Regions from separate parts of the Streptomyces clavifer genome, predicted to be linked through region 1. Evidence: riboswitches for the same ligand, from Rfam matches in the RefSeq annotation. Region 1 holds a riboswitch; the other holds the start of a gene.
What was found. Region 1 has a riboswitch for cyclic di-AMP ahead of OG927_RS29225 (M23 family metallopeptidase). Riboswitches for the same ligand answer to the same signal wherever they lie in the genome.
Positions count from the first base shown of each region.

Region 2: another riboswitch for cyclic di-AMP. It lies ahead of OG927_RS03745 (C40 family peptidase); the one in region 1 lies ahead of OG927_RS29225 (M23 family metallopeptidase).

Region 1 is NZ_CP107793.1:6,713,978-6,729,465, forward strand. Features, by position in the region: gene ispG (flavodoxin-dependent (E)-4-hydroxy-3-methylbut-2-enyl-diphosphate synthase) at 1-28, shown strand, start outside; gene OG927_RS29205 (aspartate aminotransferase family protein) at 141-1,538, shown strand; gene OG927_RS29210 (helix-turn-helix domain-containing protein) at 1,598-2,266, shown strand; gene OG927_RS29215 (DUF6126 family protein) at 2,338-2,511, shown strand; gene OG927_RS29220 (tyrosine-protein phosphatase) at 2,583-3,392, opposite strand; cyclic di-AMP (ydaO/yuaA leader) riboswitch at 3,817-3,971, shown strand; gene OG927_RS29225 (M23 family metallopeptidase) at 3,976-4,914, shown strand; gene OG927_RS29230 (SGNH/GDSL hydrolase family protein) at 5,211-6,026, shown strand; gene OG927_RS29235 (GNAT family N-acetyltransferase) at 6,104-6,550, shown strand; gene OG927_RS29240 (STM4011 family radical SAM protein) at 6,531-7,415, opposite strand; gene OG927_RS29245 (STM4012 family radical SAM protein) at 7,474-8,832, opposite strand; gene OG927_RS29250 (STM4013/SEN3800 family hydrolase) at 8,829-9,641, opposite strand; gene OG927_RS29255 (STM4014 family protein) at 9,679-10,851, opposite strand; gene OG927_RS29260 (STM4015 family protein) at 10,832-11,797, opposite strand; gene OG927_RS29265 (STM4015 family protein) at 11,805-12,764, opposite strand; gene OG927_RS29270 (hypothetical protein) at 12,929-13,255, shown strand; gene OG927_RS29275 (DUF6745 domain-containing protein) at 13,396-14,397, shown strand; gene OG927_RS29280 (TetR/AcrR family transcriptional regulator) at 14,512-15,123, opposite strand; gene OG927_RS29285 (glutamate dehydrogenase) at 15,174-15,488, opposite strand, start outside.
Region 2 is NZ_CP107793.1:920,034-935,521, forward strand. Features, by position in the region: gene OG927_RS03695 (alpha/beta hydrolase) at 1-1,560, opposite strand, end outside; gene OG927_RS03700 (urease accessory protein UreD) at 1,711-2,496, opposite strand; gene ureG (urease accessory protein UreG) at 2,493-3,170, opposite strand; gene OG927_RS03710 (urease accessory protein UreF) at 3,211-3,876, opposite strand; gene OG927_RS03715 (urease subunit alpha) at 4,020-5,741, opposite strand; gene OG927_RS03720 (urease subunit beta) at 5,734-6,045, opposite strand; gene OG927_RS03725 (urease subunit gamma) at 6,060-6,362, opposite strand; gene OG927_RS03730 (TetR/AcrR family transcriptional regulator) at 6,501-7,121, opposite strand; gene OG927_RS03735 (ABC transporter permease) at 7,242-8,237, shown strand; gene OG927_RS03740 (hypothetical protein) at 8,792-9,100, shown strand; cyclic di-AMP (ydaO/yuaA leader) riboswitch at 9,466-9,638, shown strand; gene OG927_RS03745 (C40 family peptidase) at 9,642-10,112, shown strand; gene OG927_RS03750 (LysE family translocator) at 10,131-10,778, opposite strand; gene OG927_RS03755 (LysR family transcriptional regulator) at 10,851-11,771, shown strand; gene OG927_RS03760 (ATP-binding protein) at 12,033-12,464, opposite strand; gene OG927_RS03765 (helix-turn-helix domain-containing protein) at 12,694-13,551, shown strand; gene OG927_RS03770 (DUF397 domain-containing protein) at 13,583-13,789, shown strand; gene OG927_RS03775 (8-amino-7-oxononanoate synthase) at 13,794-14,936, opposite strand; gene bioB (biotin synthase BioB) at 15,081-15,488, shown strand, end outside.

The DNA.
Region 1 (15,488 bases):
CGGGGTCCCGGCCGTGACCGTGAGCTGAACCAGGACCGGGAAGGGGCCCGAACACGACGATGGGGAATCACCACGGGGCTCGGGACCGCAGGGCACCGAGCCGGTCACGGCACCGGAACGCGGCGAAGGGAGAGCGGGGAATGAAGGACGACGGGCCCACGGGCTTCGACCTGGCACGGCTCCTCGCGGAACGCGGCGCCGAACGCTACGAGCTGCACACCCGGCACCTGAACCACCAACTGCCGCGCATGCTCCGCACGCTCGGCTTCGACAAGGTCTACGAGCGGGCCGAAGGCGCGTACTTCTGGGACGCGGACGGCAACGACTACCTCGACATGCTCGCAGGCTTCGGCGTGATGGGGCTGGGCCGGCACCACCCCGTCGTGCGCAAGGCCCTGCACGACGTCCTCGACGCCTCGCTCGCCGACCTCACACGCTTCGACTGCCAGCCGCTGCCCGGACTGCTGGCCGAGCGGCTGCTGGCGCACAGCCCGCACCTTGACCGGGTCTTCTTCGGGAACAGCGGGACCGAGGCGGTCGAGACCGCGCTCAAGTTCGCCCGCTACGCCACCGGTAGGCGGCGCATCCTCTACTGCACCCACGCCTTCCACGGACTGACCACCGGCTCGCTCTCGGTCAACGGCGAGTCCGGCTTCCGGGACGGCTTCGCACCCCTGCTCCCCGACACGGAGATCGCGCTCGGCGACCTCGACGCCCTGAGGCGCGAGCTGAAGCGCGGCGATGTGGCCGGTCTGGTCGTCGAGCCGATCCAGGGCAAGGGTGTCCATGCCGCGCCGCCCGGCTTCCTGCGGGCGGCGCAGGAGCTGCTGCACCGGCACAAGGCGGTGCTCATCGCCGACGAGGTGCAGACCGGGCTCGGCAGGACCGGCGACTTCTACGCCTACCAGCACGAGGAGGGCGTCGAGCCCGATCTGGTCTGCGTGGCCAAGGCGCTGTCCGGCGGTTACGTGCCGGTCGGGGCGACGCTCGGCAAGGACTGGATCTTCAAGCGCGTCTACTCCTCCATGGACCGGGTCCTCGTCCACTCCGCGAGCTTCGGATCGAACGCCCAGGCCATGGCGGCCGGGCTCGCGGTGCTCGCCGTGATGGAGGACGAGGAGACCGTCGCGAACGCCCGCCGCACCGGTGATCTCCTGCGGGAGCGGCTCGCGGCACTCGTCGGCCGCTACGAGCTGCTGCACGAGGTCCGGGGGCGGGGGCTGATGATCGGCATCGAGTTCGGCCGGCCCTCCTCGCTGAAGCTCCGCAGCCGCTGGACCATGCTGCAGGCGGCGCGGAAGGGCCTCTTCGCACAGATGGTCGTGGTCCCGCTGCTGCAGAGACACCGCATCCTCACGCAGGTGTCCGGAGACCACCTGGAGGTGATCAAGCTGATTCCGCCGCTGGTCATCGGGGAGCGGGAGGTGGACCGCTTCGTGACCGCTTTCAGCGCGGTCATGGACGACGCGCACGACGGGGGCGGGCTGATGTGGGACTTCGGCAGGACCTTGGTGAAGCAGGCGGTGGCCAACCGCTGAGCTCTTGCCTCTGAGGTAAGAAATTTGCCCGAGAGGAAAGATCCTGGCTCAATGAATGTATGAAACCTCCCGAAGGAGGGGTGGCCGACGATCTGCCGGGGGTCGCGCCGCGCCTGCGTGACCTGCGTCGCGACCGGGGCCTCACCCTGGAGACCGCCGCCGGGCGGGCGGGGCTCTCCCCGGCCCACCTCTCCCGGCTCGAGACGGGCCGAAGGCAGCCCTCGCTCCCCATGCTGCTCGGACTCGCCCGCATCTACGGTACGACGGTCTCCGCACTCCTCGGGGAGATGCCGCCCGAACGTGACGCGATCGTCCGCGGCGGTGCCGTCGGCGGAGGGGCGATCTCCCGCCCCGGAGTGGCCCCCTTCGAAGGGTCAGGCGGAGGCTTCGGCGGTGCCGAGGCCGACGGCTGGCTGTACCACCAGGCCGGCGCCTCGGGCCGTGCCATGCAGGCGCTGCGCGTCAGCGTCCCGTACGGGGCACAGAGTGATCTCGTACGCGTCCATCCCGGCGAGGAATGGCTGTACGTCCTCGACGGGCGGTTGCGGGTGACCCTGGGGGAGACCGTGCACGACCTCGGGCCCGGTGACAGCGCGCACTTCGACTCGCTCACCCCGCACCGGATCGCCGCCCTCGACCGGGGAGGCGTGCGGCTGCTCTTCGTCCACACACTGCTGCAGAGTCCCGCAGCCGAGCTGTGCCTGGGCGGCGAGGTCCACCGGGTGTGAACCCCGCCCGTCCCGATACCCCTCAGATCCTTCGTTCCCCTCGGCCCGAGCGGTCGAAAGAGAGGACTGTCATGTCCGATTCAGCAGACTACGACCCGCTCACGCCCCGCAGGCAGAAAGGCACGGACACGCAGGAGCGGAAGATGCCCCGCGGTGTGGTCATCCGGCTCTTCGCGTACCTGGTGGCCGGGCACGTCATCGCGGCGTTCCTCTACGTCCTGTTCACCGTGGCGGGCAAGAGCTGACCCGCCGGACGTGGCGGGGGAGGGTCTGCCGCTCACGGTGGAGGTGGGGCCGGCTCGCCGGCGCCTCGGCCCTACGCGTCCTCGACGAGGCGCTCGCGCAGACGCTCGCGGGTGGCGGGCGTCAGCTTCAGGCCCTCGGTGAGGTAGCGCTCCGTGCCGCCCCAGGTCTCCTCGATCGCGGTGAACGCGGCGGCGAGGTAGTCGGGGTGCGCGCCGAAGAGCGGATTGAGCAGCTCCATCACCTCGTCGGACATCCCCGCCGACGAGGTGTCGCTGCGCCGCACCTTGTAGCGGCGGTGCGCGTCGTTGGACTTCAGGTAGTCGGCCTCGATGGCCTCCTTCTCGACCCCGACCGCCAGCAGCGAGACCGCGATCGACAGGCCGGCCCGGTCCTTGCCCGCCGCGCAGTGCATCAGCGCGGGAACGCTGTCCTCGGCCAGCGCGTGCAGCACCCTGCTGTGCTCGGCCGTGCGGTCCGTGATGATGGACCGGTACGAGGCGATCATGCGGTCGCTGCCCCTGCCGTCGGCGAGGATCGAGCGCAGTTGCTGGATGTTCCCGTCACGCACGAGCCGCCAGAACTCGGCGCCGTCGGCGGGGTCGGAGAGCGGGATGCTGACGTTGCGGACGCCGGGCAGCTCCACGTCGAGGCCGTCGAGCTTGTGGTCCGCCGCGTTGCGGAAGTCGAAGACCGTGTGCAGCCCGAGGCCGGCGAGGAACGCGGCATCGGCCTCGGTGGCGTGCGCCAGGTGCCCGCTGCGGTAGAGGCGCCCGTGCCGCACCTTCCGGCCGTCCACGGTCGGGAGCCCGCCCACGTCGCGGAAGTTGCGGACACCGGTCAGCTCGGTGTCGGTCGGCGGAACCTCTGGCAGCTGCGTCACAAGGACTCCTGAAGTGTCTGGCGTCGGCGCCTCTCGCCGACGAGGGCACGCTCGCGACGATACGACATGGATTCATCGGGCAACCGTCTCGGTCTTCGCCCCGTTTTCGGCCCGGTCCGAAAGGAAGAGAAATCGCGCCATGTCCGTATTGGTGTATTTAGCAGAACATGCCCCGCTTGTGCGGGAGATGGGCGGCGGCAGGTGAGCGGGATCATATCCGTGACGGTGTGTGGCGGAACCACGGGCGGGTATTCCGGACGCCGCGCGGAAAGCCAAGATCCGTAATCCACGGAGTGTGACCGGAATTCCGGACGGGAAAGGAGGGGCGGATTCCGGTCCGCAACCGGCGGCTTGTTCCCGGCGTCCCGGCTCGCCTACGGTCACGGTCAATCCGGACGGAACGCCTAATCCTGCCGCCGCCCGGAATCCGCACCGACCTACGTGTGGCAGGAGCGGGGGAACCAGGCAAGCCGCCGACCGGAGGGATCCGGGACGGCTCGGGGTCAAGTCGCGTCCAGCGCGGCCGGGCATCTCCAGCCCGAACCCGACAGCTCACCTCGCAGGCGCCGGAGAGGACATCCCCATGCCCGCAAAGGGTAAGCACCGTCGTACGAAGACCGGCCCGATCTCCCGTGGCGTCCTCGCCGCAGGGACCGGCGGCGCCGTTCTCGCCCTTCCGCTGATCGGCGCCACCGGTGCGCACGCGGCGGAGCAGGCCGCTCCCGCCGCCAAGCCGGCGGCCGCGGCTGCGGCGCACAGCGCGCCCGCCGCCTCGGTGGCGAAGAAGCAGAGCGCGCCCAAGACCTACTCCGTGGTCTCGGGCGACTACCTGTCGAAGATCGCGGCCGACCAGAAGCTCAAGGGCGGCTGGGAGAAGCTGTACAAGGACAACCGGGACGTCGTCGGCGACAACCCGAGCCTGATCCTCCCGGGCATGAAGCTGACCCTCGGCGCCAAGGCGTCCGGCCCGGCGGTGCAGTCCGCGCCCAAGGCCGCGCCGTCCGAGGCCGCCCCCTCGAAGGCGGAGGCCACCCCCGAGGCGGCCGCTCCGGTCGAGAAGAAGACGACGGCCACCAACGCGTCCGACTCCTCCGCCGCTTCCGAGAGCAACAGCTCCGGCTGGACCTCCCCGGTCGCCGACGCCAACGTCACCACCCAGTACCGCGCCTCCGGCGCCAGCTGGTCCAGCGGCTACCACACGGGCTCCGACTTCCAGGCCGCCTCCGGCACGAGCGTCCGGTCCATCGGCCCGGGCACCGTGGTCTCGGCCGGCTGGAGCGGTTCGTACGGCAACGAGGTCGTCATCCAGCACAGCGACGGGATGTACTCCCAGTACGCCCACCTGTCGTCGCTCGACGTCTCCGCCGGCCAGACCGTCACCGGCGGCCAGCAGATCGGCCTCTCCGGCTCCACCGGCAACTCCACCGGCCCGCACCTCCACTTCGAGGTCCGCACCGGCCCGAGCTACGGCTCGGACGTCGACCCGGTCGCCTACCTGCGCGCGCACGGCGTCTCCATCTGAGGGGCGTCTCCGGGCGGGCGTCTTCCCGCGAGGCTCTCCAGCTGAAAGCCCTCGGGTGACGTCTCGATATGAGCATCCCGATGTGGGCGTCTTCATGTGAAGGCCTCCATGGGACACGGCCGTCGGTCGGCCCGAAAGTTCGACAGTTCGCCGGGAAGAGGGGCGGTGCGCGGCGGCGCACCGCCCCTCTTCTTATTCCGGCTTTACCAAAACCTGACCGGGTGGTCTTTCTCACCACCCGTCAACCCCCCATTACGGTCGCGTAGGTCACATTCAAAGGTGCAGGATATGCACTTGTGGCAGACGATTCGAGAAACACACAACGAGGCATCATCGGGTCGTACGCGGCGATCGGCGACAGTTTTACCGAGGGTGTCGGGGACCTGGGTCCGGATGGGCGGCTCCTCGGCTGGGCGGACCGCTTCGCGGTTCTCCTCGCGGACCAGCTCCTGGTTCCCGGGGTCCCCGAAGGCCCGCACGGGAACTTCCGGTACGCCAACCTCGCCGTACGCGGACGGCTCCTCGACCAGATAGTCGAGGAACAGGTCCCCCGCGCCAGGGAACTGGCACCGGATCTGGTGACCTTCTGCGCGGGCGGCAACGACATCATCCGGCCCGGCTCCGATCCGGACGACGTGGCCGAACGCTTCGAGCGCGCGGTCGCCGATCTGACGCAGTCCGTCGGCACCGTCATGGTCACCACCGGCTTCGACACGCGGCATGTGCCGGTGCTCCGTCACCTGCGCGGCAAGATCGCCACGTACACCGCCCATGTCCGCTCCATCGCCGACCGCTACGACTGCCCGGTCCTGGACCTGTGGTCGCTGCGGTCCGTGCAGGACAGGCGCGCCTGGGACAACGACCGGCTGCATCTCTCGCCCGAGGGCCACACCCGGGTCGCGCTGCGCGCCGCCCAGGTCCTGGGACTCGACGTGCCGGCCGACCCCGACCAGATGTGGCCGCCGCAGGCCCAGCGCGGGACGCTCGAAGTGCGGCGCGACGACATCCACTGGGCACGTGAGTACCTGGTCCCGTGGATCGGACGACGCCTGCGCGGCGAGTCCTCCGGCGACCACGTCGAAGCCAAGCGCCCCGACCTGCTGCCGCTGTGAGTTCCCGGACGACCGCCCGGCTCCCGGCGGCGGCCGCCTCGGAACGGACCGGTCCGCCGGGAGTACCGGAGTGGGAGCTGCGCGCCGCACGGGCCGATGACGTCGAGGCGGTCGCGGAGCTGCGGGCCGTCGTCATGCGCGCGGACCTCGAGCGCCTCGGACGCTACGACGAGCACCGCGTGCGGCAGCGGCTGCGGGACTCGTTCTCCACCCGGCACACGTCCCTCGTGATCGCCGGCGGCCGGTTCGCGGGATGCGTGACCGTCCGGCCCGCCGGCGACGGGAAGCTGCTGGAGCACTTCTACCTGGCCCCGCAGCACCAGGGCAGGGGGCTCGGATCCGCCGTTCTGCGTACCGTGCTGGAGGGCACCGACCGGGAAGGCGCGACCGTGCGTCTGACCGTCCTGCGCGGCAGCGCCGCACGCCGGCTCTACGAGCGGCAGGGATTCGTCATGGAGGCCCAGGACCCGGTCGACGTCTTCATGGTGCGCCCGGCGGGCCCGGTCACCGCTCCGCGAGCCTGACCGGCGACAGATCCAGGGTCTGCCGGCGCGCGGGGATCCGCTCCAGGACGCCGCCCGCGAAGACGTCGTACAGCGGCAGCGTCTCCAGGTGCACATAGCCGATGTGACAGTCGCACACGTCGGCCGGGCAGCCGCGCGGGCCGAGGGAGCGCCGGTAGCTGCCGTCGTAGAGGTTGCCCAGCTCGGCCCGGACGAAGTGGCAGCGCCGCACCGTACCCTCGCCGTCGACGGAGATGACGGACTCGCCCGTCCGGCAGGGCAGCCCGGCCGAGCTGTGCGGGTGCCTGCTGTAGGGGAAGAGCGGGTCGAGGGCCGTCCACCGGTCCGCCTCCGCGTCCGTATAGCTGTGCCCTTCGGCGGCGTTGATCCAGAGGTACACCTCGTCGGGCAGTGCGCCACGCAACCGCCGGGCCTCCTCCAGATGGTCGTCCAGCCCCACGACGCCGACGCTGTAGCGCACTCCGAGGTCCGACAGCTCCCGGCATCTGCCGAGGAAGCGTTCGTACGGTGTCTGGCCCGGGTGGTACGTGCACCACAGGGCGACCTTGTCGCGCTCGGCGCCGGTCAGCCAGCCGGTACGGGCGCTGAGATTGGTCTGGATGGCGACCCGGCCCACGTGCGGCAGCTGCGACAGCTCCATGATCGCCCTCCGGTACCAGGACCGGACCAGCCCTTCGCCCCACGGAGTGAACAGCACCGACAGCCGGTCGCCCGTCTGCGCGGCGGCCCAGGCCGTGAACCGCTCCAGTGCCGCCCGGTCGGCGCGCAGCTGCTCGCCGCTGTCCCGCCGCTTGGCGAAGGGGCAGTAGGGGCAGTCGTAGTCGCACGAGGCCAGCGGGCCCCGGTACAGGATCGTCAGGTCCATGCTCATCGGTCCCTGTTCGTCGGGTCCACCGTCGGGGTGTCCGTGCTCATCGGGCGGCTCACTTCTGTTCGTACGCGGCCATCGCGGCCCGTACGGCGGGGGAGAAGAGCTCCGGGCCCAGCGCGTCGGAGTGGGCCAGGCCCTCGGGTGAGAGCCGCAGCAGACCGGGGGGCGCGGACGTGTCCAGCCAGCCGCGCCCGGCGACGAGGTCGAGCTCGTCCGTGAAGTCGGCCCGGGGATCCGACCCGAACCGCTCTCGGTACTCCTCGGACCGCAGACCCCCGGCCTGGAGCAGCGACTGCAGAACGTGGCGCCTGCGCGCCTCGTCACCGTCGACGTACCTGCCGACCTCGGCGCGGGAGAAGTCCTCGGTCGCCGTGAATCCGTCGATGATGCCCCTGATCTCCCGCATCTCCACCGCGTAGTCGAAGGAGTAGTGCAGCGAGGAGGTGTACGAGCGGGCGCCGCAGCCGAGCCCGATCATGCCGTCGGTCTGGCAGGCGTAGTCGTCGGGACCCGCGTGCGGCGCGTCGGCACGGCGGAACATCCGCATCGACACCTGCTCGTACCCCTGGCCCAGCAGATGCTCCCGGCCCGCACGGTAGAGGCGCAGCCGCTGCTCGTCCCAGGCGGCGTCCGGCCCGTCCGCTGTGCCCGCCGCGGTGCCCTGGCGGCCGAGGCCGGTCAGCGGGCGCACGTACAGCGGGTAGAGGTACAGCTCCTCGGGCCGCCAGGCCAGGGCGGCGTCCAGCGAGGTGCGCCAGGTCTTCTCCGTCTGCCCGTCGATCCCGTAGATCAGGTCGATGTTGAGGACCGGGATGCGGGCGTCCCGGATCCGGCCCAGGGCCGCCTCGACCTCGGAGCGGTGCTGTGGGCGGACCGCCGCACGTGCCTCGGCGTCGACGAAACTCTGCACACCGATGCTGATGCGGGTGGTGCCGCGGTCGGCGAGCACGGCCAGCCGGTCCGCCGTCGCAGTCGACGGCGAGGTCTCCACCGACAGGGGGACGGACCGCAGATCGGCCCCCATCCGCTTCTCCGCTATGTCGCAGAGCCGCTCCAACTCGCCGGCGGTCAGGAAGGTGGGAGTGCCACCGCCGAACGCGGCGGCCGAGAAGCGCACCGGCCCGTCGTCCCCCAGCGCGTCCCGGACGGCGGAGGCCTGCCGGTCCAGCGCGTCCAGATAGCGCGTGGTCAGCTCGTCGGGTGCGCCGATCCGGGTGAACAGGTTGCAGAATCCGCAGCGGACCTCGCAGAACGGTATGTGGAGGTAGAGCGAGAGCGCGTCCTTGCGCTCCGCCGCCCACAGGTCGCGCAGCAGCGGCCGGCCGGCGGGGTGGGCGGCGAGCGGGCGGTACGCCGTCTTGTGCGGGTAGGCGTAGACGTAGCTCTGGTAGGGCCTGGTGGCGCTGGTCATCGAGATGCCCCCGGATCGAGGAAGAAGTGGGCGTACGGCACGGTCCAGACCGCTTCGTGGCCGAGCCGGTGGCCGGTGTACCCGTCGTCGCCGTAGGCCGTGCCGTGATCGGAGCAGACGATGGCGAAGCACCTGCGGCGACTGCTCGCGGCGGCGAACAGGCGCCCGATGTGCCGGTCCACGTACTCCAGGGCCGCGGCGTGGGTCGCCCTGGAGTCACCCGCGTCGGCGGTGGCTCCGGGCAGGTGGAACCAGTTGGGCTGGTGCAGGGCCGACACATTGACGAACAGGAACAGCTTCTGCTCCCGGGGCAGTTCCGCGACGACCTGTTCGGCGCACGCCACCTGCTCCTCGAAGGACGTCGGCGACGCCACCCCGAATTCCGGCTCCCAGTGGCTCTCCTGGAACATTCCGGGCAGCACGGAGCCGAGTGGGGGGCGGCGGTTGAAGAAGCCGACCCCGCCGACGCACACCGTGCGATAGCCGGCCCCGGCGAGGCCGGAGACCACATCGGGTGTGTCGTGGACGAAGGTGCCGTCCGCGGTGGACTCACTGCCCGCGAAGCGCGCCGCGAACAGGCGCGGGTGCGGGCCGGGCGATGCGGGCGTCGGCAGGAAACCGGCGAAGATCGCCTGATGGGAGGCGTAGGTGAAGCTGCCCGGCGCATGCCTCTTCTCCCAGGCACCGCCCGGCAGATGCCGGGAGAGATTCGGCAGGCGCCCCGCGGCGGCCAGCTCCTCGGCGACGTCGTACCGCAGCGTGTCCAGGGTGACGAGCAGCAGATCGTGACTGCCCACCACCGTGTTCATGTCGGGATTGCTTGGATCCGTGACGCCGGGAGGGGCGTCAGGAGGTAGTGGTGGCACGGTCGTTCCTCGCACAGTCGTTCCTCGGCCGTTCCTCGTTGTTCCTCAGCACGGCGGCCACCTGGGCCGCGTACGTGTCCAGTCCCTCCGCGCCGCTGCCCGGCAGGCCGGTCAGCCGGGGCAGGAGGTCCCCGAAGGCATTGACCTCACCTACGGCGAAGCGCCGCCAGCCGGTGGCGGGCAGCAGATCGACGCCCACGCACAGCGTGTCCGGGAAGCAGGCCGCTGCCCGCTCGCACACGGCCAGGGCCGCGTCCCAGCTGCCGCCCGCCGCCTCGACGGAGGTCCGTACCGCGTCGAGATCACCGCGGGCACCGCCCAGATGCAGGTTGGTCATGGGGGACCGGCTGGTCCGCACGACCGCGTGCGTCGCCCGGCCCGCGACCACGACGACCCGGAGGTCTGCCGCCCGCCCCCGCTGCGACGCCTTGGGCAGCCAGCGCTCGATGTGCAGGCCGTCCGGTGCCAGGGCGTCGACGACCGCGGCCACCTCGCGCTCCGTCGTGCAGTGGCGCACCCGCAGGGAGTTGAAGAGCCGTCCCTCGCTGTCCCGTTCGACCGACGTCGCCGCCCGCACCCGGCCGGAACCCGCCGTCTCCACGGCAAGCACTCCGGAGGCGGACGAACCGTGCGCGGGTTTCACGAACACCCGGGGCATGCGGTGGTCCGCCATCAGCGCACGGACGTCCGCCCACCCCCGCACCGGGGCCCCCGAGGGCCCCGACGTCGGCGAGGCGGGCAAGGGGACCCCGGCGGCGTCCAGCACACCGTGGCAGAGCCGCTTGTCGAACAGGACGGCGATGTCGTCCGGATCGTCCAGCAGGACGGCTCCCGCCGCCGTCGACGCCCGAGCCACGTCCCGTACCGCCGACGTGAAGCGGGCGTACCAGCGGGCCGAGCCCTCCACCCTGGTCGGGTCGTCGACCCCGCGCAGCAGCCGCTCGACCTCGGCGTCCTCCCCCGGCGAGTCGACGCGCACCCGCTCGCCGGGCAGGAAGACCGCCTCGCCCCTCAGCACCTCGAGCCAGGACACCGTGCGGGCGTCCGGCAGCCCGGCGGCGCGCACGGCGTCCTGGAAGAGGGCCACTCTGCGGTTGCCGGGATTGCCGACCACCGCGAGGCGCGGCGGCACGCTATTCGCTGACCGCGACATACCGGGACTCGTCGTCCTCGGGATCCCAGTGGTCCGCCTCCTCCAGATCGACCTTCACACCGGCCCGGGCGCACAGGTCCCGGATGCGCGAGACGAGCGGATCGGTGAGGTAGTGGTGGTGCAGATCCAGCGAGGTCAGATGGGTGAGCGGCTGACCGTCGAGGAGGGCCTGCGCTCCCGCGTCACCGAGGGTGCCCATCGCCAGCGAGAGCGACTCCAGCCGGGCGACGACCGGGGCGGAGGCGACCGCCGTCGCGATCTCGTCCTGGATCTCGCTGTTCTGCAGGCCCAGGTGGCGCAGCCGGGGGAACGCGGCACCCGACAGCACCGGACGCATGTCCTCCACCGTGGCGTCGCCGCCGTACCAACCGGCCCCGAACCACAGCTCGAGCCGCTCCAGAGCGGGGAGCTCGGACGCGCCGACCGCGCGTACGACATGGCCCGGCAGGCCGCCGGACTCGAACCGCAGCGACTTCAGCCCGTCATGCCGCACCGGCCGCAGCCGCAGCTTCTCCTCCTCCGGCACGGGATCGCCGCCACCGCGCACCGTCAGCTCCTCCAGGAGGGGGAAGGCGTCGATCAGCGGGGTGATGTCACACATCTCCAGCCAGGAGACCTCGCACTCCTCGCCCACCACGTCGGCGAGGAACAGGGCGCGAAGTGCCGGGAACCGGTGGGCGTCCGCGGCGACCTGCTCCACCACGGGGGTGAACGAGGTGTACTCGTCGTGCCACCAGGGGCCGATCAGCAGCGCTCGCACCCGGGCCGGGTCGACCGTGCCGAGGAAGTGCTCCCATAGCTCGGAGAACGTCAGCTCCTTCCACGCGCAGTCCAGTCGCCAGGCCACGGAGTCCGCCGCCGGCAGGCCCCCGGGCAGCGGGTCGTCGGGCTGAGGCAGCGTGAGGACCGTCAGGCCGTGGAAGACATCGGGATGTTCGATCGTCATCGTGCCCTCACTCCGCAACCGTGGTGTAGCGCCCTGCCGCGCCCTGGTCGCCCCACGGTTCGCAGCGCTCGGACAGGTCGACCCGGACACCGTGCGGCTCCAGAGCCGCTGTGATCCGGTGTTCCATCGGCTCGGTCAGGAAGTGGTGGTGCAGATCGAGCGTGGTGAGATGGGTGAGCGGCTGGCCCTCGAGCAGCGCGGCCGCTCCCTCGTCCCCGAGCGTGCCGCAGGACAGGTCCAGCGTACGGAGCCGTGCGACGACGGGTGCCGAGGCGACGGCGGCCGCGATCTCGTTCTCTATCTCGCTGTTGCGCAGGCCCAGGTGGTGCAGTTGGGGGAAGCGGGTGCCGGCGAGCAGCGGCGCCAGGTCCGGAAGGCCGACGTCGCCGTCGTACGCCGAGACGCCCAGCCAGAGGTCGAGGACCTCCAGCGCGGGCAGTTCACTGTCGAGTACGCCCCGGACCACGTCCACGGGAAGGCCGCCCGACTCGATGGTGAGCGCGCGCAGCGACCCGTGCTTGACCGGCGGGAACACCAGTTCGCTGCTGCCGCGCACCCCGAGCCCTTCGAGATCGGGGAACGCGGTGAGGAGAGCCGTGACGTCGGACTGCTGGATCCAGGAGATCTCGGCCTCCTCCATCACCAGGTCTCCGACGAAGACCGCGCGCAGCGACGTCAGCCGGTCGGCCGCGGCGACAACGAGGCCGATGGGGTACGCCGAAGTCTCCTCGTACGTCTCCCCCCACTGCCCGATGATCAGAGCCTCGACCCCGGCCGGGTCCACGGCATCGAGGAACGACGTGAACTCCTGCTCCCAGGTCAGCTCCTCCCTGTCGGAGTCGAACGGGTCGACGCTGATGCGCCAGGCCACGGCATCGGCCGCCGGGCGGGCCGCCCCACCGGTCTCGTGCTGGAAATCGACGGCCGGAAGGCCGAGCAACTCGTGCAGGTGGTCCACACCGGACATGGCACTGAGCTCCTGATACTGAGGACGATTGTTGTCCGCAAGGTGTATCAAGCCCCACTGACATCGATGGAACCGGGCCTGAGCCGAGACCGGTTGTCAGACCCCCGTCGTAGCGTTCCATCCGTGGCCGGCACAGCGGGTGCTGCCACGGAGGGGAGACGTCTGTGTACCGGCAGGGCGATGTACTGATCGTGGCGTTGGACGAGTCGGAGGTGCCCGCGCCCTTCCTCGACGCGACGGGTGAACTGCGCGACGGGCGGGGGCGGCTGGTGCTGGCGCTGGGTGAGGTCACCGGGCACGCCCATGCGGTGCAGGGGCCGGGCCGGCTGATGCGTGAGGCCGGGCCGTTCGGCCCGATGATGCTCCATCTCCCCGACGGGGGGCGGGTGGTGCACGAGGAGCACGCGGCGATAGGACTGCCGAAGGGCTGGTTCCGCGTGGTGCGCCAGCGGGAGTACGCACCGGGGGCCGTCCGCATGGTCGCGGACTGACCGTCGCGACGGTGGACGCGATGGTGACGCGGTACCGCGATGGAGCCGGGCGAGCGAGCCCGGTGCGGGTGAACGAGATCGATGTGGACGACGCGGTGACGCGCGTACCAGCAGACCAGGACAGGGGACGGGGAACACCGATGCAGTACGTGAACGCATGGCGGGCCGTGGCGGCGGCGACGGGCGCGGCCGACCGGGGAGCCGCCGAGGACGGGGTGCGGCTCGCCTATCGCAGCGCCGGCCTCGCCGAGCCGGAGCGCATCATCTGGGCGGACTCGCCCAGAGCGGCCGTCGAGGTGGTCGAGAAGCTCGTCGACGCGGGGTGCTCGGTGCGCGAGGACGTCCGCACCCGCCCCTGGGCGGAGGAGCGTCGCCGGATGTACGACGAACTGGGCCCGGCCGGCTGGTCCGCACTGTGGTCCGCCACCGGGGCACAGCTGTGGGAGACCACGGCCGCGCTGGCCGATCGCATACGTGCCGGGGTCGTGGCGGAGCTCGCCGTGCGGCCCGAGGACGAGTCGGCCGTGCGCCTGCTCCTGCTGGACGCGGTCCTCGGCCAGCACGACGCGGCATGGCTCGCCGCCTTCGACGGCCGGGGCGACCGGCTGACCGGACTGGCCGAGGTCGCCAGGAACGCCGGCTGGTGGTGGCCCTACGAGCGCGCCGTGGTGATCAGTGAACGACCCGTGGCACTCCACCGGGACGAGGCCGGCCGGCTCGACCGGGGCGACGGGCCTGCCCTCGCCTACCGTGACGGTTTCGCACTGCACGCCTGGCGCGGCATGCCCGTGCCGGCTGAATTCCTCGACGGACTGGCGTCCTTGACCCCCGACCGGATACGGGCCGAGGAGAACGCGGAGCTGCGCCGCGTGATGCTGGAGTACTACGGGTACGACCGCTACCTCACCGAATCCGGCGCCGAGCCGGTGCACCGTGACGAGACCGGCATCCTCTGGCGGATCGCGCTGGACGGCGACGAGGACGTCGTGATGGTCGAGGTGGTCAATTCGACCCCGGAGCCGGACGGGACCAGCCGCACGTACTGGCTGCGGGTGCCGCCGCGGACCAGGACGGCCAAGGAGGGGGTGGCCTGGACCTTCGGTCTGGACGGTGATGTCTACGCCCCGGTGCGCCAGACCTGACCGGGGTCGTTCGCCCGTACCTCGGCGGCCCGTACCTCGGTGGCCCGTTCCCTGCGGTCTGCGGTCTGCGGTCCTCGCTCTTCGGTCTGCGGTCCGGGACTGCGGGGTGACCGGTCAGGCCGTCAGCGCCGCGTGCTCGATGCCGAGTTCGCGGGCGAGCGCCTCCTCGGTCCACTGCAGCATCGTCGCCCGGGAGAGCGGACCCGCGTACGACGTCATCTGGACGGCCAAGCCGTCCAGGAGCGCGGTCAGCCGCCAGGCCACGGACATCGGGTCGTCGCAGTGGAACTCGCCGGCGGCGGCGCCCTCCTCGATCACCTCGGCCAGCTCCGCCTTCCACTGCTGGTCGAGATCGCCTGCCACCTCGCGCAGCACAGGATCGCGCAGGGAGGCCGCCCATCCCTCGATCCACAACCGCCAGCCCTTGGCCTGGCCCGTCGGTGCGTACCAGCGCACAGCCGCCCGCAGCCGCCGCACCGCGCTGGTGCGGCGGGTCAGCAGCCTACGCAGATGGGCCAGATCGGCCTCCGCGGCGTACGCGAACGCCGCCGCCACCAGCTTCTCCTTGGTGGAGAAGTGATAGAGCACCAGCGCGTTGCTCACGCCGAGGACCGAGGCGACGTCGGCGATCCGTGTCGCGGAGACACCCCGCACCTCGATCTGTTCGACAGCAGCGCGCAGAAGCTCCTCGCGTCGCTCCGCCACGCTCAGTCGTACCCTCGCCACGCACTCACCCTAACCAATGCGCCCGAACGGGCAGCGGACCGCCCGCGCCCCTACCGGTACCAACCGAACCGCTCCGCCATCACCGGCAGCCGTTCCGAGACGATCGCGTGCGCGGCCGCCCGCGGCGTGCAGCCGTCGGCCTCCGCCCGGGACAGCATCCGGTCGATCAGGGCCCGCATCGCGCGGCGGGTGTGCGTGAACGCCTCGTCCGCGTCCGCCCCGATGTCTCCGAACAGTGTCCACCACCACCACGCGTTCGTACCGGAGTTGACGACCACGTCGGGCAACACCGTGATCCCGCGCCGACGGAGCAGCTCCTCCGCCTCGGGCAGTACCGGCATGTTGGCCGCCTCGATCACCCAACG
Region 2 (15,488 bases), 5.8 Mb from region 1:
GTGCGGGCTGCACGTCACGTCGCCACGGTCGGTCCTCCCCGTGAGCAGGTAGGTGTCCACCCGCTCGTTGACGCAGGGGTTGACCAGACCGGTGACTCCGTGGGAGCCGGCGCCCTTCTCGGTGATGAGACGGGAACCCTTGAACCGCTTGTGCAGCTCGACGGCGCCCTCGTACGGAGTGGCGGCGTCCCGCTCGGACTGCACGATCAGCACCGGGGGCAGGCCCTTGCCGGTCCTGACCTCCAGCGGGTTCTGCTGCTTGGCCGACCAGGTCGCACAGGGCAGGTTCATCCAGGCGTTCGCCCAGGTCATGAACGGGTACTTCTGGTGCAGCCGGGTGTTGTCGCGGTCCCACTTCTTCCAGCTGGTGGGCCACTTGGCGTCCGCGCACTCGACCGCCGTGTACACGGCGTTGCTGTTCTCGGAGCGGGCGTTGCCCGCGGTGTCCGACAGGTCGGGGGCGGCGGCATCGATCAGCGCCTGGGTGTCGCCCGCCAGGTAGTCGCTCCAGGTCCGGGCCGTGGGCGCCCAGGCGGAGTCGTAGTACGGCGCTCCCTGGAAGAAGCCGATGAGCTCGGCGGGACCCAGGACGCCACCGATGGGGCTCTTCTTGGCCGCCGCGCGCAGCGTCAGCCACGCCTGCTCGACCTTCTCGGGCGTGTCGCCGATGTGGTAGACGGCGTCGTTGTCGGCGACCCATGCCTTCCAGTCGTCCCAACGCGTCTGGAAGGCGACGTCCTGGTTGAGGTTGGCCTCGTACCAGATGTTGTCCGTAGCCGGGTTGACCACGCTGTCGACGACCATGCGGCGCACATGCGTCGGGAAGAGCGTGCCGTAGACCGCGCCCAGATACGTGCCGTAGGAGACGCCCAGGAAGTTGAGCTTCTCCTCCCCGAGCGCCGCGCGGATGACGTCCAGGTCGCGTGCGGTGTTGGGCGTCGTCATGTGCGGCAGCATGCCGCCGCTGCGCTCGGCGCAGCCGGCCGCGTACTCGGCGGCCAGCTTGCGCTGCGCGCGCTTGTCCGCCTCGCTGTCGGGCACCGGGTCGGCCTTGGGGGCCTTCACGAACTCCTGCGGGTCGATGCACGAGATGGGCGCCGAGTGGCCCACCCCGCGCGGGTCGAAGCCGACGAAGTCGTATGCCTTCGCGGTGTTCGCCCAGAGCGGGTTCTTCGTGACGACGCGCTTCGGGAAGGCCATGCCGGAGCCACCGGGGCCGCCGGGGTTGTAGAGCAGGGCGCCCTGGCGCTCGGCCTTGGTGCCGGTGCTGACGTGCCGGTCGACGGCGAGCTCGATCTGCTTGCCGTGGGGCTTGGCGTAGTCGAGCGGCACGGTCACCCATCCGCACTGGATGGGCGCGGCGATCGCCCAGTCGGCCGGACAGTCCGTCCAGTCGATGCCGGTCTTCGCCGCCCTGGCCGCGGCGAGCTGTACGCCGCGCGCCTCCGTGGACCCGTGGTGACGGTCATCGGCGCCGGCGGCAGGCGCGGCGGTCGCGCCCGCAATCAGCGTCCCCGCGATCAGAGCGCCGGCCGAACCGAGCACTGCTGTGCGTATCAAGTGGAACCTCCCCCTGTGTGTGGCCGCCGGTGGCGGCGCACGTGTTCCTGCGTCCAGCGGATCCTTTCGTCTGTGGGGTGGCTGAGAACAGGGCGGACACCTGTTTCTTTGCCGAACCAATAACCGGTGACCCCTGCCCGCTGAGCGGACTCAGGCTCCGCGGGCCGCCCTCAGGCCGTGCAGCAGCTCTTCCAGGACCTCGTCCAGCAGACAGCGCAGGAGCCGGGCATCGGCGGCCAGTGCCGTCACCAGGACGCCGGGTCCGGCCAGCGGGGTGAGTACGGCGGTGGGGCCGAGCACCCGGGACACGAGCGAAGCGGTCTCGAACACGGGGTCGACCAGCAGCAGTTGCCCCACGGCCCGGTTGCCGCCGAGTACGGCGGCGCCGTCCCACCCTCCGGGCGCCCCGGGTCCGTAGGCCAGCTGCTGGTCGAGCAGCGGACGGCCGGCCCGGTGGACCGTCAGACGGGTGGTGAGGCTGCCGGTGTCCTCTCCGTGCCGGCCCAGGATCTGTTCCTCGCGCAGCACCAGCCGCGCGGTGGTGGCGAGTTCGACCCGGGTGGTCTGGTCGAGCGCGCTGCCGCAGGCCGAGATGAGCTGCTCGGGGAGCCAGCGCAGCTCCGCCCCCTCCCCCGCGCCGAGCCGCAGAGCGTACGAGGCGCGGCCCGCGTCGGGGCCGGCGCCGGGGAGCGCCACCGTGGCCGCCGCGGAGTCCACGGCCAGCAGGGCGCCGTCCTCGGCCCGCGCCTCGATGGCGAGGCGGTCGCCACCGAGGGGTGCGCTCATCGCGCCGACCACGGTGACGCGGGCGTATCCGGGCTCCGGTGATCTGGTGCGGCGCAGGGCGAGCGGCCCTTCGCTCTCCAGCACGGGGAGGGCGGTGGCCCCGCGCCCGTCGGGGACCGCGGTGATCCGCGCGGTGGCCTTGACGCTCATGCGGCCCAGGCGGCGAGCTGCGCCCGCACCCAGTCGGCTACCGGCCCGACCCCCTCGGCGGAGGTGAGGGAGGTGAAGACGACGGGGAGTTCACCGCGCTGCTCCGCGGCGTCGCGGGCCATCCGGCCGAGGTCGGAGCCGACGTACGGGGCGAGATCGGTCTTGTTGATGACGAGGAGGTCGGCGGTGGTGACTCCCGGGCCCCCCTTGCGCGGGATGTCGTCACCGCCCGCGACGTCGATGACGAATACCTGTGCGTCGACGAGCCCTTTGGAGAAGGTGGCGGTGAGGTTGTCGCCGCCGGACTCGACGAGGATCAGGTCGAGGGCCCCCACCGCTTCCTCCAGGTCCTCGACCGCTTCGAGGTTGGCGGAGATGTCGTCGCGGATCGCGGTGTGCGGGCAGGCGCCGGTCTCGACGGCCCGGATCCGCTCGGGCGGCAGGACGGCGTTGCGGAGCAGGAAGGCGGCGTCCTCCCGGGTGTAGATGTCGTTGGTGACGACGGCGATGGACAGCCGGTCGCGCAGGGCACGGCACAGGGCGGCGACGGTCGCGGTCTTGCCCGATCCGACCGGTCCGCCGAGGCCGATGCGCAGGGCGCGCCGGGTGCCGTCGGGACGTGCGGCGTCGGCACTGACGGCTGCGGGACCGTGGTGGGCGTGGTCGAGGTGCATGGGTGCGGCTCCTGGGGGTGACGGCGGAGGGGGGCGGGGTTCAGGAAGCGAACAGGCGGACCGGCCAGGCCGCGTGGGCCTCGGCGGTGATGTCGAGCAACGGGGCCGAGGCGGCGGGCAGCGCGTCGATCCCGTCCCGTGCTGCCGCGGCGGCCTCTTCGGCGACCCGGTCGAGTGCGGGAGCGAGGCGGGCGAGGACGGCGGTGGCCTCGAAGGGGTCGAGCGAGAGCAGCCGGACGACCGCGGTGGCCGGACCGCTCACGGCTTCGTACGCGACGCAGTGTGCGGCGTCCTCCGGCTCCAGGCCCGCCGCACGTGCGGTGAGGCCGAGGACGACGGGCTGATGGGCGCCGCGTGGCCGGGCCGCGGCGAGCGCGGCCAGTTCGGGGCTGGGCCAGGTGGACCGCGCGGCCCGCATGAGCTGACGTCCGAGCTTGCGTCCGACGGCCCGCAGTGCGGGCGACGGTGTACGGACGTCGGCGGCCTGGTCGAGCGCGAGCGGATCGAGGCCGTGCGCCGCCGCGGCGGCGAGCGCGGCGGAGGTGAGTCCGGTGGTGTGGAGCCGGCCCAGGCAGAAGTCCGCCAGGTCCTGGGCGTTGCGGATGCGTCCCGCCTTGACGGCCGGCTCGGCGCCACCGGAGTGGGCGTGGCCACCGGCGGGGAACCGGCCGTCGGCGAGGACGAGCAGGGCGGCGCGCGTCGTCATGGGTGCTGTCCTGCCCTCGGGGGTCGGCGATCGGGATCGTGTGGGACGGGATCGGAAGGGACGGGATCGGAAGGACCAGCGGAGTCGGAGGACTCGGCGGGCTCAACGGGTCATGGGTCCAGAGGGTCGGAGGGGCGGCGTGTTCAGAACAGGAAGTAGCGCTGGGCCATCGGCAGTTCCGCGGCAGGCGCCGGCTCGACCCGCTCCCCGTCGATGGTGACGTCGAAGCTGTCGGGATCGACCCGGACACGAGGCAGGGCGTCGTTCTCCCGCATGTCCGCCTTGGTCACACCGCGGGTGCTGGTGATCGGCACGAACCGCTTGCCGAGCCCCAGCCGTTCGGGCAGCCCGTCCTCGATGGCCGCGGCGGACACGAAGTTGAAGGAGTTGGCAGCGGGGGCCCTGCCCACGGCGCCGAACATCGGCCTGGGCATGACCGGCTGAGGGGTGGGGATCGACGCGTTGGCGTCACCCATCTGCGCGTACGCGATCTGGCCGCCCTTGATCACGGTCTGCGGCTTCACACCGAAGAAGGCCGGGTCCCACAGCACGAGGTCGGCCAGCTTTCCGCTCTCCACCGAGCCGATCTCCCGGTCCAGCCCCTGGGCCACCGCCGGGTTGATGGTGTATTTGGCGACATAGCGACGGGCCCGGTGGTTGTCGGCCGGTCCGTCGCCCGGCAGGGAGCCCCTCCGCCGCTTCATCACATGGGCGGTCTGCCAGGTACGCAGGACCACTTCGCCGATGCGCCCCATCGCCTGGGAGTCCGAGGAGATGATCGAGATGGCGCCGAGGTCGTGGAGGATGTCCTCGGCCGCGATGGTCGAGGGCCGGATCCGGGATTCGGCGAAGGCGAGGTCCTCCGGCACCGCGGGGTTGAGGTGGTGGCAGACCATCAGCATGTCGAGGTGTTCCTCGATGGTGTTGACGGTGTGCGGCCGCGTCGGGTTGGTGGAGCTGGGAAGGACGTACGGCTCCGAGACCACGCTGATGATGTCGGGTGCGTGCCCACCGCCCGCGCCTTCGGTGTGGTAGGCGTGGATGGAGCGACCCGCGATGGCGGCCAGGGTGTCGGCGACGAAGCCCGCCTCGTTGAGCGTGTCCGTGTGGATGGCCAGCTGTGCGCCGGTCTCCTCGCAGACCCCGAGGCAGGCGTCGATGACGGCGGGGGTGGCGCCCCAGTCCTCGTGGATCTTGAACCCCAGTGCTCCGGCCCGCAGTTGGGAGTGCATGGCCTCGCGGGACATCGTGTTGCCCTTGCCGAGAAGACCGATGTTGACGGGATAGGCCTCCAGCGCCTCGAACATCCGGGCGAGGTGCCAGGGGCCCGGGGTGATGGTGGTGGCCTTGGTACCTTCCGCCGGTCCCGTGCCACCGCCGACAAGGGTGGTGATCCCCGCGGAGAGCGCCTGGTCGATCAGGGTCGGCGAGATGAAGTGGACGTGGGCGTCGATGGCCCCCGCGGTGAGGAACTTGCCGTTGCCCGCGATGATCTCGGTCTCGGGACCGATGACCAGGTGGGGATGGACACCGTCCATCGTGTCCGGGTTGCCGGCCTTGCCGATGCCGGTGATCCGGCCGTCGCGGATGCCCAGGTCGGCCTTGACGATGCCCCAGTGGTCGATGATGACGGCGCCGGTGATCACCGTGTCGGGTGCACCTTCGGCGCGGGTGGTGCGCGCCTGGCCCATCGACTCGCGGATCACCTTCCCGCCCCCGAACACGGCTTCGTCACCGGCCCGCCCCGGGCCGCCGCAGCGGTCCTCCTCGATCTCGACGACGAGGTCGGTGTCGGCGAGCCGGATTCGGTCACCGGTGGTGGGCCCGAACAGATCGGCGTACACCGGGCGGCTGAGCTCAGGCATCGAGGGAACCTCCGGTGTCGCCGCGCAGTCCGGGGACGATGCGCAGGCCTGCGAGCGGGACGAGTTCGACGTCGACGGGGATACCGGGCTCGAAGCGCACCGCGGTCCCCGCGGCGATGTGCAGGCGCAGCCCATGGGCGGCCCGGCGGTCGAACTCCAGGCCGGGATTCGCCTCGGCGAAGTGGTAGTGCGAGCCGACCTGGACGGGCCTGTCGGCGGCGTTGAGGACGGTGAGGCGGGTGACGGGGCGCCCCTCGTTGAGCGGCACGGGGGCGTCCGCGTACAGGATCTCTCCGGGAATCATCAGCCGTTCCCCCGTCACACGATCGGGTCGTGCACGGTGACGAGCTTGGTGCCGTCCGGGAAGGTGGCTTCCACCTGGACGTCGTGGATCATCTCCGGGATGCCGTCCATGACGTCCGCGCGGGTGAGCACCTTCCTGCCGGAGGCCATGAGCTCGGCGACCGTCCGGCCGTCGCGGGCACCTTCCAGGAGGTGCGAGGTGATCAGGGCGATCGCCTCGGGATGGTTCAGCCGCAGCCCACGCGCCCTGCGCCTCTCGGCGACGTCGGCCGCCACGTGGATGAGCAGGCGTTCCTGTTCGTGCGGAGTCAGTTGCACGCTTCCACCCTCTTCGTCTTCCGCCCGGTACCGGCCCCGGGCGCAGCGGGACCCTATCCATCTTCAACAGACTGTTGAAGAACGGTCGGGGCTCCGCGGCCAGGTATTGCACGTTAGGGCGGAAGTTTTTCCGGCGCGTTAACTGATCTTTTGCGGATCCATGGACATCAGGCCCCGCAGCCCGTTCTCCAGCACCTCGGGCTCCGCCCCGCCGAACAGCGCCTCCTGGGCCATGAAGCCCTGAGCGGTGGCGATCATCGTGCGGGCGACATCGTCGGCGGGCACGTCGGAGTGCATGATGCCGGCCGCGCGATAGGCATCGACCAGCTTCGCCCAGGCGGCGCGCATGCCGGTGTAACCGCCCTCGAGCGTCGCCGCCAGCCGCTCGTCGCGCAGGGTCTCCGCCCACACCTGAACCATCAGCGCGGCGCACGTACGGCGTTCCAGCCCGTACACCTGCCCGTCGATCACCCTGCGCAGCACCCGGCCGAGCAGGACGTCGGGGGTGGGCGGCGGAGTGAGCTCCGCCGCCTCCTCGAACGCCTGCCGGATGGAGCGGAAGGCCTCGTCGGCGATGGCCGCGATCAGGTCCTCCTTGCTCGCGAAGTAGCGATAGACGGCCCCGGCCGACAGTCCGACCTCCTTCAGCACGTCCTGCATCGATGTGCCGTGGAAGCCGTTGCCGGAGAAACAGCGTGCGGCCCCGGCAAGGATCTGCCGACGACGGGCGTCTAGGTGCTCCTGGGATACGCGTGCCATGACCCAAACCTAAAACGAACGTTCCTTCTTGACAAGGATCCGCCCCGGGCGGACAGTGAAGCCGTCGTAAAACGAACGATCCTTCTCTTTGGATCGCCACTTTCGAATCGAGGCACCCCCATGTCTGCTGCACCGAACCGCCGTGCGGTGGTGATCGTCCTGCTCGTCCCCCTGGCGGTGACGCTCGCCCTCTGGGCCTTCGCATGGCCTGCCGCACGGATCGCGCCGCGCGATCTGCCCGTGGGCGTCGCCGGGTCCGCTGCCGCGGCCGGTCAGCTGCAGGAGCGGTTCCAGCAGCATGAGGGAGCCTTCGAGATCCACCGCTACGACGACGCGGCCGCCGCACGCACCGCGATCGAGAACCGGGTCGTATACGGCGCCGTCGTGGCCACCGGCAAGGGGCCGCAGCTCCTCGTCGCGTCGGCGGCGGGCCCCGTCGTCTCCCAGTTGCTGACCCAGATGGTCGCGGGAGCCTCACCGGCAGGAACCGCCGTACCGGTCACCGATGTCGTCGCGGCCCCGGCGGCAGACCCCCGCGGCAGCGCGCTCGGCGCGAGCATCCTGCCGCTGGCCATCGCCGGGGTCGCCGCCGGCGCGGTCGTGACCTCGATGAAGCTGCGCGGCGCCCGGGCTGCGGTGACCCTGGCCGGCACGGCGGCGCTGGTGGGCATCGCCACCACCGCGGTCACCCACAGCTGGCTCGGCGCGATCACCGGGGCCTGGTGGACGGAGGCCGGCGCCATCGGGCTGACCGTGCTGGCGATCGGCTCGATCGTGGCCGGCCTGGCCACCCTGATCGGCCCGGCGGGGATCGGCCTGGGGTCACTGCTGATCGTGCTGCTGGGCAATTCGTTCTCCGGCGTCACCAGCGCACCCGAGCTGCTCCCCGAGCCGGTCGGCCTGATCGGCCAGTGGCTGCCGCCCGGCGCGGGCGGCTCGCTGCTCCGGTCGGTCGCGTTCTTCGACGGAAGGGGCGCCGGCGGAGCCGTGGCGATCCTGGCGGCCTGGGCTGCGCTCGGCCTGCTCGCCGTCCTCGTCGCCGGCCGCGGGCGCCCGGAGCGGACCGACGGCGCCGCAGCCCCCGCGTCCGAGCCCGATCCCGTACCCGTGGGCTGAGTGTCCTCACACCGGAGCCGGCCGCGCACCCGCCACACCGGAGGGGTGGCCGACTCGTGAGCACCTCGGCCGTTTCGGCGCCGAGGGGGGCCTCTCCCCCTCCCTCCACTCGCCCTGCGGCTCGCTCCACGCCACGACGGCGACGCACGACCCAGGATGCCGCGCCCCCGTCCACGACGTGGAGGCGTTCCTCCTCGGACGGGCCGACCGCGGGTGCGGGGGCGCGGCTCGCGGCCGCCCCGGCCGACCGGGGCGGCGACAGGCACGGGCGGGCCGGGGCGGCGACATGCACGGGCCGGTGGGCGGGTAGTCATACAACAGCCTGCTCCGGACGCTCCGGTGCGGGACCGGCCCCCGGTCTCCGGCTCGGGGAGGGCGAGTTGGTGCGTGTCCACGCGATGCCCGTCGCCGTGCCGGCCCGTCACACGGGTTTTCCGGCGGGAGTTCGACCCGTCGAGCGGCACACCCTCGACGCCCCGGCGTACGGATGCGTGGATCACGCCGTGGAGAACCGCGCACCGCCCCAGTCGCCGCACCCCGCGAGGTGGACCCCGATGCCCTCACCCCAGCTCCCGCCGCTTCCCGCACTGACCCGCGCCGAAGCCGAGTTCATCGACTGCTATCTGGAAGTGCTCGACCAGATCGGCCGGATCAATCCGGCCCGTGGGAGCGACACCTACGGAGCGCTGAGGGCCGCTCAGGCGCTGGCCTCACGGGCCGCCGACCTCCGCGACGCGCTCGCACTCATGCACGACCGGGGCGAGACGCAGATTCACGCGGCCACGCTGGCACGGGCACTGCGACTGCTGGACGGGGAGCGACGCGCAGGCCGGGTCACCATGCCTCCGGATCCGACGAGTTGACAGCTGCCCCACCCCGGATCCCCCGCCCCCGCCGGCTCTCGACGCCCTTTCACGACACGCCCGGTGGGAGGACCAGTTTCGCTCGCTCGTTCGGCGTAGACGCTCGCCCGCACGAGGGACAGTCCAACTTGCGCAGTGTGCGCGGACGCCAAGCGGAATATGTACTTCCGCCGCTGGTACGGGGCTGGTCGGACAACGCCGACGAGGCCCGGAACAGAACCCGTCCACCCGAATGGATCAGTCGTGATGACTCTCACATAACGCCATTTCAGCTCGGAAATCCGGCGGTCCGTGAGTAAAGATCCCTGGGACGACAAGCCCCCGCCACCGCGGCGGGGCGGTCCGGGCGGACGCCGAGTCCTGCCGCTGTCCGGATGCCTGGTCGACAGAAGTGGATCGGCAGGAGTGGAGGACCCGAGCACAACGGGCCGACCGGAATTCCGGGCGGCCCTCGGGGTGAAGCCGCCGTGTGCGGCCGGGCAACTTCGCCAGCCCGAACCCGACAGGTCATCCTTCACAGGCGGCTGACGAAGGGTTGCGCATGACTGCGCAGGTTCATGTCCCGTCTCTGCTTGCCCGGGCCGGAACGGCCTCGGTCCTCACCATCGCTCTGGGTACCACCATGCTGGCGCCCGGCCTCGTCAACGACGCCGAGGCAGCGACCCACTCGACGAAGGCACTCAAGATCGCTGCCTCGAAGAAGGGCTCGCCGTACGGCTACGGCGCCACGGGGCCCAACCGGTTCGACTGCTCGGGCCTCACGCTCTACTCCTTCAAGAAGGCGGGCAAGAAGCTCCCCCGCACGGCCCAGCAGCAGTACAACAAGACCCGCCACCTCACCAAGTCGCAGCGGCAACGCGGCGACCTGGTGTTCTTCCACTCGGGCCGGAGTGTCTACCACGTGGGCATCTACGCCGGCGGGGGGAAGATCTGGCACTCGCCGAAGACCGGTGCCGTGGTCCGGCTGGAGAAGATCTGGTCGAAGAGCGTCTGGTACGGGAGGGTCCGCTGACGGCTGTAGCCACCTGGATCAGTGCAGCAGGGGTCCGGTCACCAGGACGAGGCCCAGTGCGGTGAGCGCCGCGCCGCTGCCGCCCTCGATCGCGCGGGCGGTACGCGGCCGGCGCAGCCACCGGCCGAGACGGTCCACCAGCAGGGCCACGGCCGGGAACCAGACGAGCGCCAGCAGTACGACCATCGACGCGAGCAGCAGGGTCCTGGGAAGGGGCGGCTGCCCGTCGGGGACGAACTGGGGCAGCAGGCTCAGGAAGAGGACGGGCGCCTTGGGGTTCAGGGCGTTGGTGAGGAATCCCTGGCGCAGCGAGCGCCCGGGGCTCATCGGCGCCCTGTCCCCGGCCTCGTCCGAGGACGGGTTCCCCTCCGCCACCGGACCCCGTCGGCGTATCGCGTACAGGGCGCCGAGCCCCAGACAGAGCACGTAGGCACCTCCGAGCAGCTGCACGGTGCGGAAGAGCACGGGCATCGTGACCAGTACGGCGGCCAGACCGGCGACGGCCAGCGCCGTGTGCACGAGCAGGCCCCCGGCGACTCCGACCGCGGTGGCGACCCCGGATCCACGCGAGGCCAGGGCGTTGCGTACGACCACGGTGAAGTCCGCGCCGGGCAGCGCGACCATGCCCGCGGCCACCCCGATGAAGGCGATCAGTTGTGCGTCCATGTGCACACGATGACCCCGTCGGGCCTTTAGCGTGTACTTGCAATCTTCTGGGTCTGCCAAAAGGAACGCTTAATGTACGATCCGACGCGCCTGGCCGCGCTGGTGGCGGTGGCCGAGGCCGGTTCGATCACCCGGGCGGCTGCGCGGCTCGGCTACACCGCGCCCGCACTCTCCCAGCAGCTGGCCAAGCTGGAGCGGGAAGCCGGTGCGGTGCTCCTGGTGCGGCACCATCGCGGGGCGCGGCTGACGGCGGCCGGTGAGCTGCTGGCGGGGCGGGCCAGACGGGTGCTGGACGAGATGGACCAGGCCCGGCACGAGCTTGCCCGCCTCGCAGGGCTGTCGGGAGGGCGACTGCGGGTCGGTACGTTCACGACGGCCGGAATCCATCTGCTGCCCCCTGTGCTCGCCGCCTTCCGGCGCGCCCACCCGGACGTGGAACTGACCGTCACGGACTACGAGCCGCCCTCCGGGGTGGCCGCGGTGGCCGCGGGTGAGGTGGATCTGGCGCTGACCCATGCGTACGAGCCCGCGACCGCGGAGCCGATGCCCGCAGGGGTGTCCGCCGACCCGCTGCTCGTCGAGGAGCTGGTGCTGATCACCGCCGTCGGCCACGTCCTGTCCGAGGGCAGCGGTTCCCTGCCCGTGGGCGAGCTGGCGGGCAGGCCCCTGATCAGCAGCGCACCCGCCCATCCGCCGAGACGCGGGGTGGAGCGCGCGCTGGCCGAGGCCGGGGCGACCCCCGCCGTGGTCTGCGAATCCCCCGGCTACGCGCTGGTGTGCGCACTGGTCAGCGCGGGGCTCGGCGTGGCGGTGGTACCGGAGATGGTCGCGTCGATGTCCCCGACGCCCCTCGCCGTACGCCGGCTGGAGGCGGCGGCGTTCCGGCGGACGATCTCCGTGGTGCACCGGGGTGACCGGAGCTCGGTCGCGGCGACCACGCTCAGGGCCCTGCTCCGCAGCGGCTTCGGCCGCGGGGCGACGGGAACGCAGTGACTGTGGTGACCACGGGTGCGCGCCGTGGCCTGCGGCGTGGGAAGCCGGGCCGGGCCCCCGGCCTGGCCGGGAGTCGCGAGCGCGCTCGGGAACTCGGCCCGTGCGGGAGTTCAGGTGCGTAGCGAAGGCACGCTCCAGGCGGGACCCCCGGACGAACGGAAGGCGCGAGGTCCGTACGGCCTCCAGGGATCCGTGCGGCGGCCCGGGATCCGTACGGCGGCTCGGGATCCGCACGGGAGGCCGACCGACCGGCACCTGGCGTCAGGCCCGTGCGGGGACGGGCCAGGGAAGGGTGATGGACACGGTCTTGCCGCCGTCCGGGGTGGGACTGACGCCCAGGCCCCCTCCGCACTCCTTGGCCAGGGCACGGATGATCACCATGCCGCGACCGTTGTCCTGCCGGACCGCCGCGGGCAGCTTCTGGGGCCAGCGCGGGTGACTGTCCGTCACTCCGAGGTAGAGCTCGACGTCCCGGTCGAGGCGGAGGTCCACCGTGAACGTGGGCGACTGTCCGAAGGTGTGCTGCACGGCGTTGGTGGCGAGCTCCGACACGATCAGCCGGATGACGTCGGCCGCCTCGGAATCGTCGGACAGGCCCCATTCGGAAAGCACCCTGGTCACGTGTCTCCGGGCCGCGGAGACCGAGACCGGATCGCTCGGCAGAGTGACGGTTGCTTCCTGATGGTCTGCCATGGCGACGCCGTCCCTTCCCGCCCGGACCGAACCGCGATCGGCCTGGATTGTGCTTCGCGTCAGACTGCCACTGATGCACCCCTCTGTAACGACGATCCACAAGATATGCATATATCTGTCGCTCATTACGGTGAACTCTGCCCCCTGAGCCTCGTACTGGCGCAACACTGGCCCCTTTCCGAGCCGACCCGGCACGGGTCGGCTCTCCGCACAGCGGAAGGAGGCCGGCATGCAGCACGGCCCTGTCGTACGCCGTCGCAAGCTCGGCGAGGAACTACGCGGCCTGCGCCACGGCGCGGGACTCACGAGCCGCGACGCGGCCCGGCTGCTGGGCTGGCACCAGTCGAAGGTGAGCCGGATCGAGACGGGAGCGAGCGGGGTGAGGCCGGGCGACGTGACCCGGTTACTGGATGCCTACGGGGTCGACGACGCGCAGCTCCGGTCACTGCTCCAGGCGCTCGTCGGCTCCGCGGGCGGGGGCGGCAACGGATGGTGGCACGCCTATCGCGGTCTCATCCCGCCCCAGTACCGCGACTTCATCAGCCTGGAGTCCCAGGCCGGAGCCGCACGCACCCTGGAGACCTCGGTGGTGCCGGGACTGCTCCAGACCGCCGACTACGCACGGGCGGTCACCCGGTCCTCCCTGGACGGGCTGCCGCCCGCGCAGCTGGACTCCCTGGTGGAGGTCCGGCTCGCCCGGCAGGGAGTACTGCACGCGCGCAGACCGCTCCACTTGAGCGCCGTGCTCGACGAGGCCGTACTACGGCGTGGCGTCGGCGGTCCACAGGTCATGCGGAACCAGCTGAATCATCTGGCCGACGTGGCCCAATTGCCGCATGTGCAGTTGCAGTTGCTCCCGTTCGACGCAGGCAGCTACATCGGCCTCACCGGACCTTTCGTTATCTTCTCCTTCCCGACCATTTCTGATCTGGATGTGGTCGTTCTTGACCACTTGACGAGTAGTCTCTATCTGGAGCGGAGAGAAGACCTTGAGGCGTACAGCTCGGCCTTCCGCACCATGCAGGCTCACGCGCTGTCGCCGGAGCGTTCGCTGGACCTCATCGCCGCCGTAGGCCGCGGCGGTTGACCGGATCTTCAGACTGCCCGAGGGGGGCACGATGTCCGACCGTCTCGCACAGCCCGCACTCCGGTGGCGGCGCAGCAGCCGCAGCACCGGGATGAACAACTGCGTGGAAGCCGCACCACTGGACGGCGACCTGCTCGCCGTACGGGACTCCAAGGATGTGGACCTGCCGCCGCTGCACTTCACCGCGACGGCCTGGACGTCCTTCGTGGCCGGGCTGCGGGAGCACCGGGGCGGCTGAGCGGTCAGCCGGAGGGGGCGGTGGCCACGATCGTGGCCACCGCGGCCATGATCTCGTCCCTCGTCAGATCGGCCCGCGCGGTCAGCCGCAGCCTGGAGATCCCGTCCGGGACGGAGGGCGGCCGGAAGCACCCCACCGCGAGACCGGCCGAACGGCAGTCGGCGGCCCAGCGCACCGCCGCCTGTGCCGACGGCGCCCGGACCGACACGACGGCCGCGTCCGGTCGTACGGCGGTCAGCCCCGCCGCCGACAGCCGGTCGTACAGTTCGGCGGCGACGGCCCGGGCCCGGCCCGCCCGTTCCGGTTCCCTGCGCAGCAGCCGCAGGCTGCCCAGGGCGGCTCCGGCGGCCGCCGGAGCGAGGCCGGTGTCGAAGATGAACGTCCGGGCCGCGTTGACCAGATGGTCCACGACGCGGGCAGGGCCGAGGATCGCCCCGCCCTGGCTGCCGAGGGATTTCGAGAGGGTGAGTGTCGCCACGATGTCCTCGCCGCCCGCGAGCCCGGCGGCGCCGAGCGCGCCGCGCCCGCCCTCGCCCAGGACGCCCAGGCCGTGGGCGTCGTCCACGAGGAGTGCCGCTCCGCCGCCCCGGCACGCGTCGGCCAGGGCGCCCAGCGGAGCGGCGTCGCCGTCCACCGAGAAGACGGAGTCGGTCACGGCCAGGGCCCGTCCGCCATGGGTGTGCAGCGCCTTCCGCACCGCGTCCGGATCCGCGTGCGGAACGACGGAAGTGGCCGCGCGGGAGAGTCGGCAGCCGTCGACGATCGAGGCGTGGTTCCCCGCATCGGACACGATCAGCGACTCCGGCCCGGTGAGCGCGGTGAGCGCGGCGAGGTTGGCGGCGTAACCGGACGACAGGACGAGGGCTGCCTCGAAACCGCAGAAGTCCGCAAGCTCGCGTTCGAGTTCGGCGTGCAGGGTGGTGGACCCGGTGACCAGCCGCGACCCGGTGGCACCCGCTCCCCAGCGGAGGGCCGCCTCGGCTGCGGCCGCGGTCACCTCGGGGTGCCGCGTGAGACCGAGATAGTCGTTGCTCGCGAGGTCGAGCAGTCCCGATTCGGCGGGCCGGGGGCGCAGGGTGCGGACGAGTCCGGCCGCGGCACGGCGGCGGGCCTCGTCATCGATCCAGTCGAACGGGGCGAAGGGCATGGGGGCGGTCCCTTTTGTAGGCAGCCCACAGACCCTAGCGGGGTGCGCAGCAGGTCAGGATGTGGCAATACACACACCCTCGGCCGCCTCTGCTGTCCGGTTCCTCCTTGGCCGATGGCGGTGCCGTACGTCAGGATCAGGGCCATGGACCTGCTGAACACGCTGGTGGACAAGGGACTGCGGCGCGAACTGCCGACCCGTGAAGAAGCGCTCGCCGTGCTGGCGACCTCGGACGACGAACTGCTCGACGTGGTGGCCGCGGCCGGAAAGGTACGCCGTCAGTGGTTCGGGCGGCGCGTGAAGCTCAACTATCTGGTGAACCTGAAGTCCGGACTCTGCCCCGAGGACTGCTCGTACTGCTCGCAGCGGCTCGGCTCCAAGGCGGGGATCCTCAAGTACACCTGGCTGAAACCGGACGAGGCGACGAAGGCCGCCGCCGCCGGGGTGGCCGGCGGTGCGAAGCGCGTGTGCCTGGTGGCGAGCGGCCGGGGGCCGACGGACCGGGACGTCGACCGCGTGTCGCAGACGATCGAGGCGATCAAGGAGCAGCAC